Regions from separate parts of the Peribacillus sp. P4_D6 genome, predicted to be linked through region 3. Evidence: riboswitches for the same ligand, from Rfam matches in the RefSeq annotation. Region 3 holds a riboswitch; each other region holds the start of a gene.
What was found. Region 3 has a riboswitch for S-adenosylmethionine ahead of AC1DVB_RS20635 (YezD family protein). Riboswitches for the same ligand answer to the same signal wherever they lie in the genome.
Positions count from the first base shown of each region.

Region 1: it holds a riboswitch for S-adenosylmethionine, as region 3 does, so the genes downstream of both, AC1DVB_RS23910 (Na+/H+ antiporter NhaC family protein) here and AC1DVB_RS20635 (YezD family protein) in region 3, are expected to answer to the same signal.
Region 2: it holds a riboswitch for S-adenosylmethionine, as region 3 does, so the genes downstream of both, AC1DVB_RS15095 (methionine ABC transporter ATP-binding protein) here and AC1DVB_RS20635 (YezD family protein) in region 3, are expected to answer to the same signal.

Region 1 is NZ_JBFUIQ010000158.1:471-6,759, reverse strand. Features, by position in the region: partial or broken gene AC1DVB_RS23930 (transposase) at 1-208, opposite strand, end outside; gene AC1DVB_RS23925 (LysR family transcriptional regulator) at 446-1,324, opposite strand; gene AC1DVB_RS23920 (chromate transporter) at 1,569-2,198, shown strand; gene AC1DVB_RS23915 (chromate transporter) at 2,247-2,792, shown strand; gene AC1DVB_RS23910 (Na+/H+ antiporter NhaC family protein) at 2,945-4,261, opposite strand; SAM riboswitch class I at 4,452-4,559, opposite strand; gene AC1DVB_RS23905 (SOS response-associated peptidase) at 4,894-5,565, opposite strand; gene AC1DVB_RS23900 (hypothetical protein) at 5,625-5,780, opposite strand; partial or broken gene AC1DVB_RS23895 (formimidoylglutamase) at 6,104-6,289, opposite strand, start outside.
Region 2 is NZ_JBFUIQ010000046.1:16,778-27,871, forward strand. Features, by position in the region: gene fumC (class II fumarate hydratase) at 1-722, shown strand, start outside; gene AC1DVB_RS15060 (hypothetical protein) at 832-1,074, shown strand; gene AC1DVB_RS15065 (ABC transporter ATP-binding protein) at 1,132-2,277, opposite strand; gene AC1DVB_RS15070 (PucR family transcriptional regulator) at 2,391-3,275, opposite strand; gene AC1DVB_RS15075 (NAD-dependent epimerase/dehydratase family protein) at 3,456-4,493, shown strand; gene AC1DVB_RS15080 (iron-containing alcohol dehydrogenase family protein) at 4,610-5,710, opposite strand; gene AC1DVB_RS15085 (MetQ/NlpA family ABC transporter substrate-binding protein) at 5,773-6,594, opposite strand; gene AC1DVB_RS15090 (methionine ABC transporter permease) at 6,651-7,319, opposite strand; gene AC1DVB_RS15095 (methionine ABC transporter ATP-binding protein) at 7,306-8,322, opposite strand; SAM riboswitch class I at 8,392-8,496, opposite strand; gene AC1DVB_RS15100 (MBL fold metallo-hydrolase) at 8,780-9,604, shown strand; gene AC1DVB_RS15105 (hypothetical protein) at 9,669-9,857, opposite strand; gene AC1DVB_RS15110 (YheE family protein) at 9,944-10,147, opposite strand; gene AC1DVB_RS15115 (YheC/YheD family endospore coat-associated protein) at 10,211-11,094, opposite strand, start outside.
Region 3 is NZ_JBFUIQ010000098.1:8,861-14,305, reverse strand. Features, by position in the region: gene AC1DVB_RS20650 (SDR family NAD(P)-dependent oxidoreductase) at 1-489, shown strand, start outside; gene AC1DVB_RS20645 (TetR/AcrR family transcriptional regulator) at 657-1,247, shown strand; gene ssuE (NADPH-dependent FMN reductase) at 1,427-1,960, shown strand; SAM riboswitch class I at 2,239-2,347, shown strand; gene AC1DVB_RS20635 (YezD family protein) at 2,504-2,647, shown strand; gene AC1DVB_RS20630 (phosphoadenylyl-sulfate reductase) at 2,817-3,533, shown strand; gene sat (sulfate adenylyltransferase) at 3,586-4,734, shown strand; gene cysC (adenylyl-sulfate kinase) at 4,777-5,376, shown strand; gene AC1DVB_RS20615 (nitrite/sulfite reductase) at 5,393-5,445, shown strand, end outside.

The DNA of each region.
Region 1 (6,289 bases), on a different contig from region 3:
ACATGTTTTGATAACGTATTTACCAAATCGCACAACAAAATGGCTGTCGCAATGTGGGCAGACAAGACTAGCTTTATGCTTTTGTACCTGGATTTCATCAATTGCACGAATAGGAGCCGACATCGGTTTCGTTCGAGACTGCAAGCAATATACAAGTTGCTGTTTCATTTAATGCATTGGCGAGCTTCTTTATTTCCTTTAACTCCACGCTATATCATCTCCGAACCATCATTAGATCTTTTATTATGCCCATTAACCCCTTTGTTTGTCTAACCGAAGACTGAATAACCAAATACATAATGCCCCCCCGATAGAGAAGAGCTTTTATAATCAATGCTGTATATTCAATTTACCATGACTTTTGCTAGCTGCCGGGGCCACGCCGTTAATCACGAAACTGAAAACGCTGCCAATTGTAAGAGTGAACAAAGGCAGCGTCCCATCCTTATTGAAGAAAATCAACAAATTTAGACACCCCTATTTTATTAAAACGCTTGTTTTTCCTGACTAGCCATAAATTTCTTGCCATATTTATTCTGTATATATCCACTTCCCGCAAAAAGCCTTGCTCCAATTCTCTTGCCACTGTCAACCTTGGCAAAATGCTGATTCCAAGTCCGGCTTCAACCGCACTTTTTATCGCTTGTGTACTACCAATCTCCATGTAGCTTTCAATTTTTTCTAAAACCCCATACTCCCTTAGCATATTTTCTACGATAAGCCGTGTTCCGGAAATGGATTCACGCCAAATCATCCTTTCATTTCCCAATTCCTCTAGCTGAATTTCTTTTCTGTCTTTCCATGGGTGGTCGGATGGACATACCAATATCAATTCGTCTTCGGCGAACTTGTCTACAATAAAATCGGTGTTTTCCACAAGTCCTTCCACCAAGGCCAAATCAATGACATCGTTTGAAAGATCCTCCAGAACCCGGGGCGTATTTTTTATCGTCAATGTCACTTTTATTTCTGGCTGTTGTTTTTTGAATCTCCCAAGCAAGCTAGGCAATAAATACTCACCGATAGTCAAGGAAGCCCCTACTATGAGATTTGCATTGTACTTCCCCGTCGATTGCTGAATCACTTCTTTTGAATGGTTGAAGTCATTTACTATGGCTTTTGCAAAAGGGTATAACAGCTTTCCTGCTTCTGTAACTCTCAGCCTTCCTTCCTCACGGTCGAATAACAAAGTGTTATAATAATTTTCCAGTTGATGGATCTGCCGTGTTACAGCCGGCTGTGATAAGAAACTTAACCTCGCTGCCTGGCTTATACTTCCTTCATCCACCACTAAACAAAACATTTTCAGATTTTCCAATTTCAAGAAAACGACCTCCATGTTTTTAGATAGTTTATTAAAATGATAGCATCATTAGGTAAATGGTGAAATGAAAATAGTGAGATACATTCTAAGGGTATTCAATTTTTGGCGGCATTCTAATAAAACGGATAAATCTTCTGGGTATAACGTTTTGTTATACCCGATGATTTTGTTGCAATTTACCCAGCCCTTTTTCTTTGATATGTTAATGATAAGAATTAAACAAAGCATGCAAAGGAAGTGACTGATGTCAATGAAAGGACAATGGAAAACTCTATTCCAATTATTTTGGACCTTTTTTAAAATAGCACCTGTCACATTCGGAGGCGGGTTTGCGATGATCCCTTTAATCGAAAATGAAGTGGTCGTAAAGAGAAAATGGATGAAAAGCGAAGAAGTTACGGATGTTTTTGCTTTATCTCAGTCCGTACCGGGAGCTGTCGCCATTAACTCCGCCACCTTTATCGGCCATCGAATTGCCGGAATGAAGGGGGCATTGGCAGCCATGATCGGTGTTTCATTACCTACCTTTTTAATTGTTCTGCTCCTGGGCATTGTGTATTTTTTCATACAGGATAATCCGAAGGTAGAATCCGCATTCATATCGATAAGAGCTTCCATTGTAGCCATCATCGCCTATGCGGCTATCAAGATAGGAAAAACCGCAGTTGTAGACAAATCAACTTTCTGTATTTTAATAGCAGGAATTCCCGTCCTCTTCTTTCTTCACCCTGTGATGGTTATATTAGCAGGAGCTCTAGCGGGTATTGTGACCATCTCCATTAAGAGAAAATTAGGTTACGATGTCAAGATGGACAAAAAAGATAGGAAAATAGAAGAAAATGATTTCGAACCTTTCATGGGTGCTGGCATATAGGTAACACAAAATAGGGTCTAACTAATTTTTAAGAAAGCATGTGATGGAATGATGGAATTGTGGGAGTTGTTTAGCACCTTCTTTATTATCGGCTTTGTATCTTTCGGAGGCGGATACGCCATGATTCCCGTAATAGAATCGGAAGTCTCACAGCATGGATGGATGACAACGCAGGAATTCACCGATATAATCGCCATTTCCGGAATGTCCCCAGGACCTGTCACCGCCAATAGTGCCATTCTCGTTGGCTATTCCACTGCTGGGTTAGCAGGAGCCATATCATCTGCTCTAGGAATCTTGCTTCCTGCCATTATATTCGTAACCGTTATAGCCACATTTTTCAGCAAATTGAATCATTATCCAGTTATTCAATCCATGTTTTATGGATTAAGACCGATTGTCACTAGTTTGATCATCTTTGCAGCGATCAGTTTAGCACTTTCCAATCATATGATAGCCGTGAACTTTTCATGGCATACGATAAGCTTATTAATCGTTTTTGGTTTATCGTTATTTGCCCTAATGAAATTACGCTGGCATCCAGCCTATATAATTATTCTTTCCGGTTTAGTTGGTGTTGTCCTCTATTCATGACAGGTGTCTCACACACAACCATCATTAATTTGGACCGGAATTAAGCAAAAAAATTGAAAAGTATGAGAAAACTTTATTATGTTTATGTATTTACCATACAGAAAACACCCTGCATCCAGTGATTCAGGGTGTTTTCTTATTATATTCTCTTTTTAAGAGGTACGTTTCTTCATTTCATCATTTCCCGGCTGAAACCGTGGAAAACCAATCAGGATGGCAATGATGCCACAAAGTCCAATCAGGATTGGGTAATATGAATACGGCAAGATGCTTAACGGAGAAATTTTTGCTACCCCTGCTGCAACAAGCAGTTGTGCTCCATATGGGATCAACCCTTGGATACAACATGCAAAAATGTCAAGGACGCTCGCCGATTTTCGCGGATCAATCCCATATTTTTCAGAAATATTTTTGGCAAGTGGCCCGGCAATGATAATCGAAATCGTGTTATTTGCCGTTGAAAGGTTCGTTAAACCAACAAGCCCCGCAATGCTGAATTCCGCCCCTTTTTTCGATTTGCTATTTCGTGTCACTAGGTGGAGTAAATAGTCAATGCCACCATTATGTTTGATTACAGCTACCATACCTGCAATTAAAATGGCAAGGAAGGAGATTTCATACATTCCCGCCATTCCTTCTCCAACTTTTTGAATGATACCCAACGGTTGATAACTACCATCAGCCAAGCCGATGATTCCGGCAAATACGATTCCTATGGAAAGGACCAAGAACACATTGACTCCTGCCAATGCAGTGACCAATACGCAAAGATACGGAAGAATCTTCACCCAATCATAAGACTGTTGGGAAATGTCAGCCTGTTCACCCATCGTTAAAATTCCTAGGATGGCACATGTGATGATGGCTGCAGGTAAAACGATGAAAAAATTCACTTTAAACTTATCKTTCATTTTCGTTCCCTGAGTTCGGACAGCAGCGATTGTCGTATCTGAAATGAATGAAAGGTTATCCCCAAACATCGCACCACCAATAACGGCTGCCATTGAAAGGGCAAGTGAAATATCAGTTTGTTCACTAATCCCTACCCCGATAGGTGCCAGGGCAACGATCGTTCCCATGCTTGTCCCCATGGATAGAGAAATAAAACATGRGATGATGAAAATCCCCACCATTAATAGATTTTGGGGGAAAACAGCTAAGGCAAGATTCACGGTTGATTCAACTGCCCCCATGCCATTGGCAACTTCGGCAAAAGCGCCGGCCAAAAGGAAAATGATAACCATTAACATAATATTGGCGTCCCCGGCACCTTTACAGAAGATATCAACCTTTTCATTGAATGTCTCTTTCCGATTCATCGCCAATGCAGCTGCCGATGCAATGGAAATCGCTACAATCACCGGAAATGAATAAAAATCTTTAGTGATGATTCCGGATCCAATAAATAAAATTAAAAATACGACAAATGGGATCAATGCCCATGGATTCCCTTTATTGTTTGCACTCATGATGTACACCTCTTTTTATTTTTCCCGCGACATGTGTCACAGCTCTTATTCTATTAACAGTTTTCGCAAATAACTCCAATTTGAACCTACCTGATTTTCCAGTCATGGAGCTGTAGCAAAAAACTGGCATAAAAAAAGACCCCTTCTATTTAATAACAAGAAGAGGTCTTTTAATTTATAAAAAACACCCTCCTTATCTTTCAGGCGAAAATCAGCCTGCTGGATTTGGCACAGCACTCCATTTAAGTCCGCTGCCGAGACATCTTCGGGCCAGTCCCTCCGTCTCTCTTGATAAGAAGATTACATTATATAATTATTTAAAAATTACGATGCCTGCCAGAAAAGTACCACGCTGGAAACTTGCCTGAGTTCGTGACATCGAAAGTCGTTTTGAAAAGCAAATATAACAGTACAGCATTTTGTCTATTTTCGCAAGGGTTAATTTTTAAAGTGTTTCACATGCACTCCTTACTGTTTATAAAGAGATCTAAGTTGATTGGAGCGGGTGTGCGAGACTCCTGGGGGAAAAGCGAGTGCCTTGAGGCGACGTCAAATTGTAAAAACCATAAAAAAAATGCAGACAAACTCGATCTTCATCGAGTTGTCTACATTCTGAGAGGTATAATGACCTCTCAGCAAATTTGTTGGATTAGGTTAGGTGAATTATTTTTAGTCGAGTTCACATCATTCGATACTTCAAATGCTTCCATCTGTTCCGAATCGAATGATTTTAAATACTGTTGCAGATATGCAGGATCATTAATGGAAGGATTCAACCAATCTTTTTCATCTTCTGGTTTTAGGATGACAGGCATGCGGTCATGAATGCTGGTCATTAGCTCATTTGGCACAGTTGTTATAACAGAGCACGAATAGATGCTGATGCCTTCAGGAGATTTCCAGGATTCCCAGAGACCGGCCATTCCAAATGGAGCATGATTCTTCAGTTTTATCCGCATCGGTATTTTTCTTTCTGGTGTCTTCTTCCATTCATAAAAAGAGTCAGCGATTATCAAGCATCTCTTCTTCTTATACGCATTCCTGAAGCTTGCTTTCTCAGCAATGGTTTCCGCTCTGGCATTGATCATTTTGTAGCCCGCTTTTTCGTCTTTTGCCCAGAAAGGAATGAGTCCCCACCGAAGATATCCAAGTCGGTTCCTTACCCCGTCATTAATGACGGAGAGCACGGATTGGGAGGGAGCAATATTGTAGCTGAATTGGTATTCCTCATCAAATGACCCTTGGATATCAAACCGTTCTTTTATTTCTTCTATGTCAGTGAAAAGAGTGAAACGTCCACACATAATATCGCCACCGTATTAAGATTTATTACAGTGTATCAAATGGAATGGGCAGGCACAAATCAGCTTTCTAAAATCCTGATATCAGTAAATGGTTGATTAAATAATTCGCTGGAAATCAAAAGAGTGCCAAGGACTTCTCTTTCATCTTCAGCTTTAATGATTTCCGACAAAATTAAGGTACTGCCATTCCTGACCGTTACTTTATATTCATTCATGGAATCCCTCCTCAAAAGGCTAGATGGTTGTTATTATAAACCAAAAACCCACAAGTATCAGTATTGAACTTAGCAGAGGCATGGAAAATTCACATGCCTTTATACTTTAAATGGTTAGTCGAACGAAGCAATGCCAAGGACCATGAATCCTTGTGAAGGAGGCGCAAAAAACTGTCCATGAATGATTCATGGACAGTCTGGGGGCTTTAAAGGTTTTTCGCTTCAATATTGAAGATAACATTAAGGAAAGCCCCAACAGTCGATACGAAAAGAAACGCTCTTTCTGGGAAGACCGAATTGGATTTGCCGCCATCCCATGTCCATTATTTAAAATGCAGCAAAACCTCATTTATTAAATGCCCTGCCAATGTAACGGTCTTATTATTTTCGTCCAATGAAGGGTTCACTTCAGAGATATCAAATGAGAGGATCTTTTCATTCGATACGATATGCCTAATAATGGCACGGACCAATTTCGGATCCAGTCCAAACGGCGATGGTGCACTTAC
Region 2 (11,094 bases), on a different contig from region 3:
TGAACCTTGCTCTAGGCGGAACGGCTGTAGGAACCGGAATCAATACAAAGAAAGAATTCCCGGGACTTTCTGCCAAACAAATTGCAGCGGATACAGGATATCCTTTTGTCACATCTGATAATAAGTTCCATGCATTGACTAGCCATAACGAAATCGTCTACGCACACGGTGCTTTGAAAGCATTGGCGGCAGATTTAATGAAAATTGCGAACGATGTCAGATGGCTTGCAAGTGGACCGAGAAGCGGAATCGGAGAAATTGCCATTCCGGAAAACGAGCCGGGCAGCTCCATCATGCCAGGTAAAGTCAATCCGACCCAAAGTGAAGCGCTTACCATGATTGCGACACAAATCGTGGGTAACGATGCTACAATTGGCTTTGCAGCAAGCCAAGGTAACTTTGAATTGAATGTATTCAAACCAGTCATCATCTATAACTTCCTGCAAACGGTCAAATTATTGACGGAAGGCATTCATTCCTTCAACGATAATTGTGCGGTTGGCATCACTGCAAATGAAGATAAGATCAAAGAAAATGTAGAGCGTTCCCTTATGCTGGTAACAGCATTGAACCCGCATATCGGTTATGAAAAAGCAGCCAAGATCGCCAAAACTGCCTTCAAGGACAACTCCACGTTAAAAGAAGCGGCATTGAAACTGGAGTTCCTGACGGAAGATGAATTCAAAGCATGGGTCGATCCTGCTAACATGGTTAATAAATAATTGGATGGAAGCACCCTCCCTCTAACATTAGGGAGGGTGTTTCCATGTGTTAAAATACTGGAATCGACAAATACTGAAATCATAAGTATCTGGAACAGGAGGAAAAACAATGTCTATATGCCCGCTTTGCAACGGTCTAAGAAAAATTCATGTGGATTGCCCGGAATGCGGCAGTGAACTTGAGGATAAAGGGAAATTCATGGATTATGCTGATGATTACAGTGCTTATATGGATATCGACATACTTAAAGAAAACGACGGATACCCTCAATCCCTTCAAAAAGGGCAATGCCCCCATCTCATGAAATGCCCTGAATGCGGACATGATGAAGTGGTATTGGTCCAGGAATGAATCGCCCTTTATTTTAATAAACGTAAAAAGACCCATAATGAATGGGTCTTTTCATGTTTAATTGGCAGATAACTTCATGCTTTCCTGCATCTGTTCATCTTCTTCAACTAAAATGCGATGTTCGGTCCCTTTATCAAAAAAGTGCGCTTTATTCATGTCGAGGGCAAGTTCGATCTTTTCGCCTGCCTGGATAATGTTATTGGCATCGACCCTTGCAACGAAGTCCTGCCCCTCTAAAGTGGAGTAGAGCATGATCTCCGCGCCCATGAGTTCGGCTACATCAATTTGGGTCGTGAATGTAGTGTTAGGGGACTCCGTGAAATAAGCTCCTTCATTATGGAAATCTTCCGGACGGATTCCAAGGATTACTTCTTTTCCGACATATCCTTGATCACGTAGCATTTTTATCTTAAATTCAGGTATTTCAAGCGTTTGTTCGCCTATTTTGATTGTGCCTTCTTTTAATGTTCCGGTAAAGAAGTTCATGGCAGGCGATCCGATAAAGCCGCCGACAAACACGTTTATTGGTTTCTCATAAACATCCTTTGGAGCACCGACCTGTTGGATGATACCATCTTTCATTACAACAAGACGTGTCGCCATGGTCATTGCCTCTGTTTGGTCATGTGTGACATATATCGTTGTGGTGTCGAGCCGTTTATGCAGTTTAGCTATTTCCGCGCGCATTTGTACCCGCAGTTTTGCGTCGAGATTGGATAATGGCTCATCCATCAAGAAAACTTTTGCGTCCCTTACAATTGCACGGCCAAGTGCAACACGCTGGCGCTGACCACCTGAAAGCGCTTTAGGTTTCCTGTTTAGCAGCTCTTCAAGTCCGAGAATCCTTGCCGCTTCATTTACTCTTTGCTTGATTTCAGCTTTTGGCGTTTTCCTGAGCTTTAATCCGAATGCCATATTGTCAAATACAGACATATGAGGATATAAGGCATAGTTCTGGAAAACCATCGCAATATCGCGATCTTTAGGGGGGACATCATTGACTCGCTTGCCGTCTATGTATAAATCCCCTTGGGAAATGTCTTCCAGTCCGGCAATCATCCTTAATGTCGTTGATTTCCCGCAACCTGAAGGTCCCACAAAAACGATGAATTCCTTATCGGCAACACGAAGGTTGAAGTCTTTAACAGCCGTCACCTTTTTATCATAAATCTTGAATATATGATCTAACACTAACTCTGCCATGAAAAATCCCCCTTTTAAACTCTTAGATTACTTGTACCAATTAGCTATAGTCTAAGCTATAGGTTTTGAAAAAAGTATGGGCATATTGCACAAAAAAGTGTTTACATTGGAAATTAATCATTCAGTAAAAGTATCAAGTATGCAGTAAGGGCATGACGGAAGTTTCTAATATCGAGACCAGTTTTTTCAGAGAATCTATCGATTCGGTATTGTAAGCTGTTCCGATGTATATAAAGCTGTTTGGCGGCATATGTGGCATTGGAGTTACATTCGATATACGTTTTAACCGTTTTGATAAGCTCAGTATCCTGCTTGGTCTTCCCAAGAATTTCATTGATAAACCAATTTGCATTCTTAAAGGATGGATCATTTATTAATGAGTATGGGATGATGTCTGCCAAATCAGTCACTTTTATATCCGGCAGATGCACCTGTGCCACTTCAAAACACTTTTTCTCCTGAGTCCAGTGATGGCGAAGGTCTTGATCTACAGGGTGAAATCGCCCGGTGAACATACGGGTCTTTACATAAAAGTCACTTTCAAGTGTGGAAGTAATGGCGATCAGTTCTTTATTTGATAATGGTTCATCCTTGTCCGGTTCAATTAAGACGCCTGCCGTTTCATTTTCCCAAATAATAGCTGCGTCAGATGGAACGAAAGCGAGGAAGGCCCCTTCAAAATCGGAGTTGGAAAAATCAGCATGTGTCAACTTGAAATGAAGGAATCGAACATTCTCCCAGCTCGTTAAAGGCAATGGTGCATTCGGTTCGGATAAAAAATTTTTCCATGATGAGCCTGGATGTGCATTGAGGTTATTTGGGTTTATGGAAGGAACAAAAAGCAGTTCCAATAAACGGATTTCTTCTGCTGTGATTTCTGAACGGGGAATACCAAGTATACTTCTGAAGTCTTCGAACCAAACATAATTAGAAATATCATCAGTATCCTTTTTATTGGTAAGAGCGTTCGGGAATTTTTGTTTAAGATTTTCAAGCATCGGTTCCACCTTCTTTCTCCCTTTCCATATCATTATAGCGAAAAAGAATAAAGTTCAAAAGATTAGGATATCTTTAGTTTTTCCGAGAAGGGAAAACCAAAGAAAAGTTGCAAGTATTATTAATTTCAAGAAAGGGTATTGCGTATGCTTTATGGAATATCGTTTAAGAGGAGGAGATCCATGAACATTTTAATATTGGGTGGTACACGGTTTTTAGGCCGATATATAGCAAAAGCTGCAATAGAGAAGGGGCATGATGTCACACTTTTTAATCGTGGAAATGACCCTTATGTTTTCCCCGAAATAGAACAGTTAAAAGGGGACCGCGACGGGGATCTTGAAATGCTGAAAGGAAGACAGTGGGATGCAGTAATTGATACATCAGGCTTTATCCCTCGAACTGTATCAAAATCTTGCAGGTTGCTTAATCAAGTTAAACATTATACATATATTTCAAGCATCTCGGTTTATAGTGATCCAACCGAACCAGGTATTGATGAAAATGGAGAGGTTCATGCACTAAATGATGATAAAGCAGAAGAAATAACCCGCGGAACGGCTGGACCGATATACGGTGAATATTATGGACCGTTAAAATCATTAAGCGAAAAAGCAGCTGAAAAAGAACTGCCGGGGAAAGTATTGTCAATTCGTGCCGGGCAAATAGTAGGTCCATATGATTACACTGACCGAATGCCGTACTGGCTTAAAAGAATAGCGGAAGGGGGAGAAGTTTTAGCGCCTGGACGTCCTGGACGTCCAATCCAAATTATCGATGCAAGGGACTTGGCTCAATGGATCATCCAAATGATGGAAAAAGGCGTGACAGGTACGTATAATGCCGTTGGGCCAGAATACACACTGACTATGGGGCAAATACTTGAAGGCTGCAAAAAGGTAACAAGAAGTAATGCTGCCTTTACATGGGTCTCTGAAAAATTTTTAAATGACAATAAAGTAGAGCCGTGGGGAGAAATGCCTTTATGGATACCGGAAGAATTCCCTTTACCAGGAGGTAAGGAACCTTTGAATGGGTTTTTGGCTGTCGACAACGATAAAGCAATCAATAATGGACTAACATTCCGTCCCCTATCAGAAACTCTCGAAGATATATGGAATTGGGAAAAGGGCCGTCCGGAATCCGCCGATAGAAAAGCAGGCATGCACAGACAACATGAAAGTGATCTTCTTGGATTATGGAAACAGACAATAGGTTGAGACCTTCTTTTATTATACTGAAGTATTAATGGCACATTATGTATGCTTGGTGGAAATGATGATTTTATACAATGAGGAATCAAAAAAAGCGATGGGGTCAAAACCCCATCGCTTTTTTAGGAAGGGCTTGCATGGTTTGTAAGTATTTCAAGGTTTTCCATGGCGGCTGCCACTTTTTCCTTGTTGATATCAGGGAAAAGAAGATGGATGTCTTCACCTTCTTTGACAGAGTGGGCTGCAATCTGTTGAAGTTCCGCCTTATGTTCAACAGTCAGGCCAATATCAAGCAATGTCATCGGCAATTTAAGCACCCGGTAGATGGGCAGCAATTGTTTGATTTCCGAGAATTTCCCTTCTAGCACAAGCTGGACTAAAATGCCATATGCCACTTTTTCCCCGTGAAGTAAATGATGCGCTTGGGTGATGGAAGTCATGCCGTTATTAATGGAGTGGGCACCGGCAACGCGCAAGTACTGGCCGCCAAACCCACCAACAAGACCACCTGTGATGATGTTCGTTTCAATTACACGCTGCAGCGCATCTGTCCATTTCCCTTTTTCCAAATCAGCTAAGGCTTCCTCGCCATATGTCAATAAAACTTCCTGGCATTGCCTTGCGGCCAGATGGGCCAATTCAATACAAACGGACTTGGTGGCAAGCTTTTCGGCCAGTGCATTGCCCTCGTACCATTTCGCCAATGTATCGCCGATTCCAGCACGTAAATAGTTAATTGGCGAATTAAGAAGAATTCCTGGTTCGATCAATAACATCCAAGTGCTTTTTTCATGAATATCATAACGGACATATGAACCATTATCATCATAAATGACACTCAACGGTGTCCAGGCAGCGCAGGTGGAAGCCAAGGTTGGAATGAGGATGATTTCCTTTTGAAGCGAGTTTCCGGCCGATTTGGCGAGGTCGAGCAACTTACCGCCGCCAATGCCAATTAAGGCATCTGCACCATGTTCAAGAGCTGCCTTCTTGACGCGTTCAATTTCCGGGTCACTGCATTCCCCTCCGTATGTGAAAAAGATCGTCTCAATATTTTCTAAGGAAGGAAAGAAGGGTTCAGTAACTTCCCAGGACTTTTGTCCATGAATAACGAGCACTTTACGAATATTCCCTCTACTCAGTTTCACTTCCAGGTTTTCAAGGACATTTGCTTTACAGGCGTAATAAGCGGGCCCGCTGCGGACCTCCAGTAAGGTATTCATATTTTCTCTCCTTAATGAAAGGCCTGTTCCCGGTAAAGGGGAAGCAGGCCTTGATTATTTGATCAATTCATCCAGTCTGGTTTTCCGAATCCGGCAAATTTGTCATCGATCACTTTTTCAAACTGGTCGGATTCCACTACTGATTTAATATCCTTGGCAAATTGAGCGTCTACATCTTTTGTATTCACTGCAACAACGTTTCGATACATATCCGGCATGTTTTCTAAAACTAGGGCATCCTTGAGGTCCATTTTCGCTGCAAGAGCAAAGTTGCCAGGGACCGCCGATAGGTCTACGCTGTCTGTTGCGCGGGGCAATTGAGCGGATTCCAATAGTTTTAGCTGGATGTTTTTTGGATTTTTCGTTACATCCTTTTCAGATACTTTTAAAGGGTCGACATTTGGATCGACTTCAATCAACCCTTCATCCACCAGCACTTTTAGTGCACGTGCCAGGTTAACCGGATCATTGGGCACTGCAAGGGATGTACCGTCTTTCACTTCTTTCAATGAATTATACTTATTAGAATATATGCCCATTGGCGCTGTTGGAACTATGATAAGGTCGGAAAGCTTTAAATCATTTTCTTTAGCGAAGTTATCCATGTACACTTTATGCTGGAAAAGGTTGGCGTCGATCGAGTTGTTGCCAAGCGACTTATTCGGCTGGATATAGTCGGTGAATTCGACGATCTCTATTTTGTATCCGAGATCTTCCAGACCCGGTTTGATGGCCTCCTTAACCATATCGGCGTACGGCCCGGTAGTCGCCCCGATCTTCAATTCTTTTTTGTCTTCTGTATTTGGGGATGCATCATCGCTCCCGCAAGCTGCCAAGCCGAGTGCAAGTGCACAGACTGATAATAACGAAGCTATTTTCTTCATTTGAAATTCCTCCTGAGTAATGAAATGTATTGAGTCATTAAAAAAAGTGATTGAACCTATCGCTTGTTAACTATGTATGAAACTTTGTCACCAACCATTTGAATGAGTTGCACAAGGCAGATCAGCACGACGATCGTCGTGATCATGACTGTGTTGTCATATCGGTAATATCCGTACCGGATGGCCAGGTCGCCAATTCCGCCACCGCCGATTGTCCCAGCCATTGCTGAGTAACCGATTAGCGAAATGGTCGTTAATGTCAGTCCTTGAATGATTCCCGGTTTTGCCTCTGGAAGAAGTACATCCTTAATGATCATCCATGGAGTGGCACCTACGGCAATTGCAGCTTCAATCACTCCTCTGTCTATTTCACGTAATGCCGTTTCAACAATCCTTGCAAAAAAAGGGATTGCGGATACGGACAGGGATACAGAAGCTGCTCTTGGCCCTATCGTCGATCCTGTAAGTAGGTCCGTTAAAGGAAGGAGGGCGACCAAGAGAATGATGAACGGGATTGAACGGACAATATTGACTGCGAAACCGAGAGATCGATTCACGATGCCATTTTCAAAAAATAAATTCCTGGTTGTTGAAAATAGCAATACTCCAAGCGGTAAACCGATCAGCAGGGCTACTGCAAGAGAAACGCCAACCATATAAATCGTTTCAAGAAAGGCTTTATTAAGATCAGGTAAAATATTGACGATGGGATTAAGCAGTGACATGTTTTAACACCTCCACAGAACTGGAACGATCTTTTATATATTCCAATGCCGAATGAATTTGGACGGCATCGCCAATTAACTCGATGATTAAAATGCCTAAAGGAACATCCTGGATATACTCAATTTTACCGTGTAAAATATTTCCCTTTACTGCATGGGATTGGAGAGTATCCGAAAGAATCGATTCACCGGCGGTTTGCCCTTCGAATTGGATCTTAATAATCGTACCTTCACTTTCTTCAATCAAGTGCGAAGGGAGTTCGAAATCCAGTACACTGCCAATGAATTGCTTCGTTAACTCCTGTTTGGGCTGTGAAAATATTTCATAAACGGGTCCTTCTTCAATTACCCGGCCATCCTGCATCACGGCGACTCGGTGGCATAGTTCTTTGACCACTTCCATTTCATGTGTAATCAACACGATGGTGATACCAAGCTCACTGCTTATCTTTTTCAATAACTGTAAAATCGCTTTTGTAGTGGTTGGATCAAGGGCTGAAGTCGCTTCATCACATAATAGTACAGTGGGTTCATTTGCTAACGCGCGAGCTATGCCGACCCGTTGCTTCTGTCCACCGCTAAGCTGTGCAGGATAGACATCTTTCTTATCGCTGAGCCCTACTATTTCCAACAATTCCAATACACGTAACTTAGTCGCGTCCTTCGATCGATGCGCGGCCCTTAAGGCGAAAGCGACATTTTCATAAACGGTTTTTGAACTGACCAGGGAAAAGTGCTGGAATATCATTCCGATTTTTTGCCGTTGTTTACGAAGCTCTTTGCTAGATAAAGAGGTTAATTCAATGCCGTCGATAATGATATTTCCACCTGTCGGACGTTCAAGCAAATTCAAGCAGCGGAGCAATGAGCTTTTTCCAGCTCCGCTGTAGCCGACAATTCCATATATTTCACCAGTTTGAATGGTTAAAGTTACGTTATCCACTCCGATAACTCGGTTTTTCTTCGAGACGTATTCCTTTCGGACTGAACGGATTTCAATCATGAGCTTTCCCCCTTAAACATTAAAAAAGCTGCCTCTATCATTCAGAAAGAGGCAGCGAAATCATATCTCGGCTTATCTTTCAGAATGCAATCATTCTGCAGGAATTGGCACCGTTCCCTAAGGGCGGTTGCCGGACATCACAGGGCCTGATCCCTCCGTCACTCTTGATAAGTAAATTATTATTTTAGAATATTTCAAGTTTTATAATATAATCTATATTATTTGTAAAATCCGGCATTGTCAATCGTTTCTTTTATTTTTTTGTCATTAAATCTGGTACAGTCCGTTAAAACGATTCATTGAAAATGGGCTATTATGCAATAATCCAGCATTTTCATCGAGGCTATTCATTCCAATATTTCCTTGTCAAAAAGGTAAAGTGGTACTACAGTTATTATAGTAAAGTTAAAAAAAGGAAGATGAAACTATATTTATACAATGATGGGGAGGAAACCGAATGATAGAGATCAAGACGATAAATGATGTGGTTTGCGTGCATGGGACTCCTGGCGGGAACAAGGCGGGGATGAGTGTGTATGTCTTTTTAACGGATGGCCTATTGATAGATACTGGCGCACAGATTTTATTGGAAGAGCTTATTCCATTCTATGAATCCGCAGACTTCGACTCAGTGGCCCTGACTCACTATCATGAAGACCATACGGGGGGTGCTGCCTGGATACAGGAACATAAAAAGGTCCCTCTTTTCATTCACCCGATGTCGGTTGAGGTTTGTGCAAAGGATGCTGAATATCCTGAATATCGCAAAATTTTCTGGGGAAAGAGAGACGCCTTTAAAGCTGAGCCGCTAGGGAAGGCCATTCATTCCCGTACCGAAACGTGGGAGCCGATTTTTACCCCGGGTCATGCAAAGGACCATATGGTGTATTTGAATCACAATAATGGCGTGCTCTTTTCAGGAGACCTTTTCGTAACCCCCAAAACAAAGCTTGTCTTACGGGAAGAGTCCGTCCCGGTGATCATCGATTCCATAAAAAGATTGCTTCATTATGACTTCGGKGAAGTGTTTTGCTGTCATGCTGGGCATGTACCTGATGGGAAGGAGATGTTTCGAAAAAAACTGGATTATCTGGAAAACCTCCAAGGGGAAATTTTACGCTTGCATTCTCAAGGGCTGACCGTTCATGAAATCCAGCAGGTCGTTTTGCCGAATCGCTATCCCCTTATCGAGATATCTGGGCATGAATGGGATTCAGAGCATATCATTACATCGATATTAAACGAAAATATTTTAAGTGCGAGGGAGAATGGGACTATTTGATTGCTATCCGCTTAACGGTCTGACTGATATAAAAGAGAGCTCTCCATAAGAGAGCCCACATTATTCATTTATTGACATTGGGATCTGTTTCATCATAAAAATCATGTGCTTCTTCGATGTTCTGAAGGTTAGCGACTTCATACACATTTCCGCCCGCCATTCCTTCATTGATGATACGGTCGATATCCAGGTAAACGGAGTCCTTGCCATCATATTCGGTATCCTTCAAAAATGTCATTTTTTCTTTATCCAAAAGAAATCCCTCCTAGCCTTTTCTTTAGTTTTAGGCAAAGGAGTTTTTTTTATTCTGTTTAGCGATTTCATGAATGTAAAGGGGTTTCATTCATAAACATGGAAGATCATTAAATCATGTATCATGCTTTTGAGTTGGGTTTCATCTGTTTCGGAAGGCGGATTGGCTGTCCACTCGATGGATCCATCTTTATGATACAAGGCTTTGACTGCCTGCTTGTTGAAATAAAAGGAAATTTTCCATCCTGGCAGATTCTTATGCAATGGCTCCCATTGAAAATGAGTGATCATATGTATTACCTCCATATATACTGTTTCTCATTCGATTATAATGGAAAACGGCAGCTGGAGGTGTTATTTTCTTTTCAGGTTGGGAAAAGTTAATTCAATGAAAAGATTTTTTAAATGCAAAAGCCTGTTTGTTTCAATTTCTTCTTCATCGAATTGCATCGGCTTTGAGTTCACTTCGTATATGAAAAGCGAGCCCGATTCGTCTTCCCCTATATCAATGGAAAACTCACCGAGAAATCCGAGCTCTTTTGAAAGTATCTCTCCGCATTTTTGGGCGACATTCGCTAATTTCAGATCCAGGTTTTTTGATTTAAGGTCCTGATAAGGAAAAAGCTTTCCGCCTCGGGGAGTGTGGGTGGTAATTTCCTGGGTTTGCGACATCCTTACCGCTTTGCCGGTCACTTTATAAAAACCTTTTTCATAATGGACGAGAATCCGGTAATCATAACGATGTCCAAAGAGTTTTTTTGGTATGATCGCCTGTTGAGCAAGATAACTCCTTTTTAATAAATCCCTTTTTTTTGTATCCCAGAAGGAAGCAAAATCAGGGAAGGACTCACTATGCTTTAAGCTATTGAACAATAGGGTATCATCATCATTTTTGATAATGGTATAAATGCCCTTCCCTTGGCTTCCTTTGCATGGCTTAAGGTATATATGCCTGTATGTCTCCAGGAAAGAATCAAGGCAACCGCTGTTTCGTAAGACCATGGTGGGCGGAAGGTGGTTGGTGAGGGACCCATCTTCAGTTAATGCTTCGAACATCACATATTTATCTATAAAACAGGGGTTGAATAGAGTCATTCGGTTATCTTTAAAATGTGTGATAAGATGTTGGAATTCCTCTGACGCCTCATAGCTCCTCCAGGGGATACGGTTATAGACGATGTCAGGGAAGGGCACTTTACATTCAATCCACTTGTTTGAAATGGAGGAAAAAAGATACC
Region 3 (5,445 bases):
AATGCCGGCATTGGTGCGGGCGGTATGATCCTAGACCAAGATATGGAAGGTTACTACAAAACGATTGGGGTGAACCAGCACGGAGTGGCCTTTGGAATCATGGCAGCAGGACGGAAAATGAAGGAACTGGGTAACAAGGGAGTCATTATAAATACCGCTTCCGTGTTTGGCTACTTAGCTTCCCATGGGACTTTTGCCTATCAGGCGACTAAAGGCGCTGTAAGAATGATGACACAGACAGCAGCTTTGGAATTGGGTGCTCATGGCATACGCGTTGTGGGCATTGCGCCGGGCGGGGTCGACACTCCTATCATACAAGGTTATAAAGACAGGGGAATCATCGATAAATTGAATGCAAGTCAAATGCGCGGTGAATTGATTAAGCCAGAAGCCATTGCAAATGCCGTCTATCTATTATCGTTAGAGGAAGCGGATGCGATCAATGGAAGTGTAGTCATGGTCGATGATGGCTATGCATCTTTTAAGTGATTTTAAGAAAAAATCGTCCCAACCAGATGATGTTTTCTATTTATGATATATGGGAATATTGAATTCTAATAGATCAAAGGTAATATTGACCGATTGATACCAGCGATATATCATGGGAAATAGATGGGTGAAACCGGTCTTATCTTTATAAAAGAAGGTTGATATTTTTGAAAAAAGGGCAGCAAACCAAAGAACGAATCATAAATGTAGCCCGGACTCTTTTTGCCACTAAAGGTTTTGACATGACAAGAACGAATGAAATTGCCTCTGCATGCAATGTTTCCGAAGCTACTATTTACAAATACTTTGACAGCAAAAAAGATTTGCTTTTGGCTACAATTACCCCTAATGAAAAAGAGGAATCTGAAGATGGGACTAGCCATCTATCCACGGATGATCTAGTGGAGAATCATGTTACTACCATGATAAAAAAAATTCTTGAAAATAAAGAACAGTTTTCGATATTATTTAGGGAAACACAATTCGATCAAGATATTTCAAAGCAATATGTAGATCAGATTTTCAAGCCAAATGCCAGGCATATTGAAATACAGAAGAGAATAGATAGCGGAGAGATACAATATATCTCTGATATTATTTTATTTAATGTTGGGATCATTTCTTTCACATTGGCTTTATCTACACATTATGAGATCCATCAACAAAAAAAGGAGCCATATTTTACTTCTGAACGAATTAAGAGCATTGCTCAACTTTTGGTATATGGTATTCATGGGAAACAAAATCATACATATTGAAACGGTCATATTTAGGGCATGAGCATCAAGCCGTAAATATGACCTTTTTTTCATTCAGAGTAGATGTCCAGAGTGTAAGATTTGACTTATATTTTTCAGACAATTACGATAAATGTATACTTCACGAAATGCTTTAAGAAAATTATATCTGGAAATCTTGTAACATTGGAGGGTATCAAATGAGCGATATCGTAATTTTATCAGGAAGTCCGGCTATTCCATCAAGAACGGACATTTCACTAAAACATATTCAATCATTAGTCGAAAATGCAGGATTTACTACAGCTTATTTCTCGATTCCGGATTTCTCAGCAGATGATTTATTCCAAGGGAAATATAATAGCGAGGATATCTCAAAGCTTTCAGAGAGAATTCAAGCAGCCAGAGGAGTCGTTATAGGTTCACCGGTATATAAGGCTTCTTATACAGGTGTATTGAAAGCATTGATTGATTTGCTGCCAGAAGGTGCTTTTAAGGGTAAGCCGGTGTTGCCAATCATGATTGGTGGAAGTAACAGGCATCTATTGGCGATTGACTATGCGCTTAAACCATTAATTTCAATATTAAAAGGCGAGCCGCTGCAGGGGATTTATTTTGTTGATAAGGAAATAGATAAACAGAATCCAGAAAATCCGATCAATGATTTGCATCTAATTGATCGCGTCCAGAGTCAGGTTCAAGAATTTGTAGAAGCGATACAGTTAAGAAATTAATGACTTCAATAAATTAATTCCTTCTTAAAGAGACTGGAACCTTAGAAATTTTTATAGAATAACACGCGTCAATAATTGGCCTATTAATGAAAATAGACTCATTTTTTTGGAGATTTTATCTAAAAAGACGAGTCTATTTTCGTATTTATATGCACATAAAATCATAAATTGAATAGTGTGTATAAAAATAACAGTTCATCCATAATATTAAACCAAGTTATTTTATAAGAAAACTCCATTGACAAGGATTAAATATATGTTAATATTTAAAATAATAAAACTTATCCAGAGCGACGGAGGGAATTGGCCCTTTGAAGTCCGGCAACCTGCATGATGGATGCAAGGTGCTAACTCCAACAAAATGTTGATCATTTTGGAAGATAAGGTAAAGATATTTACCTTGCGATCTTTCCATCATGGAAAGATTTTTGTTTTTTGTGAAAATATTAGGCAGACCATAACAATGTAAGGTTGTATGGAATTATATAAATCTAAAAAATTTAAAATAAAATATTCGCGGGTTTTCTTAAAGGAGGAACTGGTTTGAATAAAGAGAATCAGCTTGAAGAAATTTTTGAACGACTTCAAGAAATGCTTAATTCAATGAAATATGGATCCATTACACTTATTGTCCAGGATGGTAAAATCATTCAAATGGAGAGAAATGAAAAACTAAGAATTAAATAAGGTATCTGCTGACTAGAAAAACTAGAGGCGGGTTTAACTGATATAAAGAGAGTATTGGTTAGATTCGTCTCTTTTTCCTAGATTCAAATAACCCGGGGGATATTACAACGGGAATTGATCAACAGTTACTCTAACCTGATACAGCAAGTTTTTAGAGGGGGCTACAAAGTTGGCTGCATTAATAAACTATGAAAATTTCAATACAGGGGACTTCCCTGTATTTCCTCAAGACACTGAGACAAAAGGTGCTTTGGAAGTACTGCAATGGGCGAATGACCATTATGGAGACAAACTGATTTATGCTTGCAGTTTTGGTATTGAAGGCATCGTGCTTACGGATTTATTGGCGAAGGTCAATCCTTCGGCAAAAATAGTTTTCCTAGATACAGATGTTCATTTTGAGGAAACTTACCAATTGATCGAGGAAGTGAAGAAGCGATATCCGAAGCTTTTGATCGAAATGAAGAAACCTGACTTGACGCTTGAGGAACAAGCGGCGGAATATGGCGATGAATTATGGCTTAGTGATTCCAATAAGTGCTGTAACATCCGTAAAATCGTTCCGCTTACAGATGTGCTTTCATCGGCAACAGCCTGGCTTTCGGGACTGCGGAGGGAGCAATCCGAAACAAGGGCTAAGACCGAGTATATCAATAAGGATAATAAGTTCAAATCAGTTAAAATATGCCCGCTCATACATTGGACATGGAAAGATGTTTGGCGCTATGCCCACAAAAATGGACTTCCATATAATGTCCTGCATGATAATGGATATCCGAGCATTGGATGTAAAACGTGTACTGCACCTGCCTTCAATGCAGATGATTTACGCTCAGGCCGTTGGCAAGGGGCTCAAAAAACGGAATGCGGATTGCATTTATCTTAAATAAATAGAAATTATAGGCATAAATAAATAGAAACCATAGGGGGAAATTAGCATGACAATCAGTTTACCGCACGGAGGAACATTAATCGATCTTTGGGAACCAAAATATGATTTTAGTAAAATAACGAAGTCAATCGAAATCGATGAAATTGCTTTYAGCGATCTTGAATTGATAGGGACTGGTGCCTACAGCCCGATTAAAGGATTCTTTACAAAAAGTGACTATGAGACAGTGGTAAAGGATATGAGGCTAAGCAGCGGACATGTATGGAGCATCCCGATTACGCTGCCTTTGACCGAAGAAACTGCAGGAAGCCTTACTATAGGTGAAGAAGTAACATTAACCCATGATGGTGAAACATACGGGGTTCTCTCCGTTTCTGATATTTACACTCCAGATAAGCAATTGGAAGCGACATTGGTATATCAAACAGCTGATGAGAAGCATCCTGGAGTAAAAAACTTATATAACCGCGGGGATGTATATGTCGGCGGGGAAATAAAGTTGATCAAGAGAATAGAGCGTCCGCTATTTCAAGCTCATTATTTGGACCCAGTCGAGACAAGGAAGGCTTTCGCTGAAAAAGGATGGGAAACGGTTGTCGGTTTCCAAACGAGGAACCCTGTTCACCGTGCACATGAATATATTCAAAAGACAGCATTGGAGATCGTCGACGGTTTATTCTTAAATCCTCTCGTCGGTGCCACTAAATCAGATGACATTCCGGCAGATGTAAGAATGGAAAGCTATAAAGTTCTGCTTGACAAATATTATCCTAAGGATCGCGTCTCCCTTGCAGTTTTCCCTGCTGCCATGCGTTATGCAGGACCTAGAGAAGCCATTTTCCATGCGATGGTCCGTAAAAATTATGGTTGCACCCATTTTATCGTCGGACGTGATCATGCGGGTGTGGGCGATTATTATGGCACATACGATGCCCAAAAAATCTTTGGGAACTTTAACGCAGATGAGTTAGGAATCACGTTATTATTCTTTGAACATAGTTTTTACTGTAAAGCATGTGGCAATATGGCTTCCGCTAAAACTTGTCCGCATGGCAAGGAAGACCATGTCATCCTGTCTGGAACGAAGGTAAGGGAAATGTTGCGTAATGGAGAAATTCCTCCAGCTACCTTTAGCCGTAAGGAAGTCATCGAGGTGTTGATAGAAGGTCTAAAAAAAAATGAAGTTTATAACTGATTGGACATAAATGGAAGGTTACATGAAGAGGGGGATTATCAAATGAGTAAAAGTACGAATGTCACATGGCATGAGACGTCATTGACCAAGGAGCACCGACGGAAGCAGAACGGGCATGAAAGCACGGTTCTATGGTTTACAGGACTATCGGGTTCCGGAAAATCAACGATTGCAAACGCGGTCGCTAAAGAATTATACAATCGGAATATTCGAAGTTATGTTTTGGATGGTGATAATATCCGTCATGGCTTAAATAAAGATTTAGGTTTTTCTGAAGAAGATAGAACCGAGAATATTAGGCGGATCGGTGAGGTTTCCAAGTTATTCGTGGATAGTGGGCAGTTCGTATTGACCGCTTTCATATCACCTTTCAGGGCAGATCGGCAGATTGTACGTGATTTACTCGAAGAAGGGGAGTTTATTGAAGTATACATAAAGTGTCCGATTGAAGAGTGCGAAGTGCGTGATCCAAAAGGGCTTTATGACAAGGCCCGTAAAGGCATCATTAAAGATTTTACCGGAATCGACTCTCCATACGAAGAACCTGAACGACCGGAAATCATTTTAGAATCCGACCAATACAGCATTGAAGAGTGCGTTGAACAGGTAATCGGTTATTTAACAGCAAAGAAAGCGATTTAATCAAGGAGGAAATGTAATGGTTTACGAGAAATTTTGGTCGGAAAATCCACTAATCGCTAAAAATAAAAC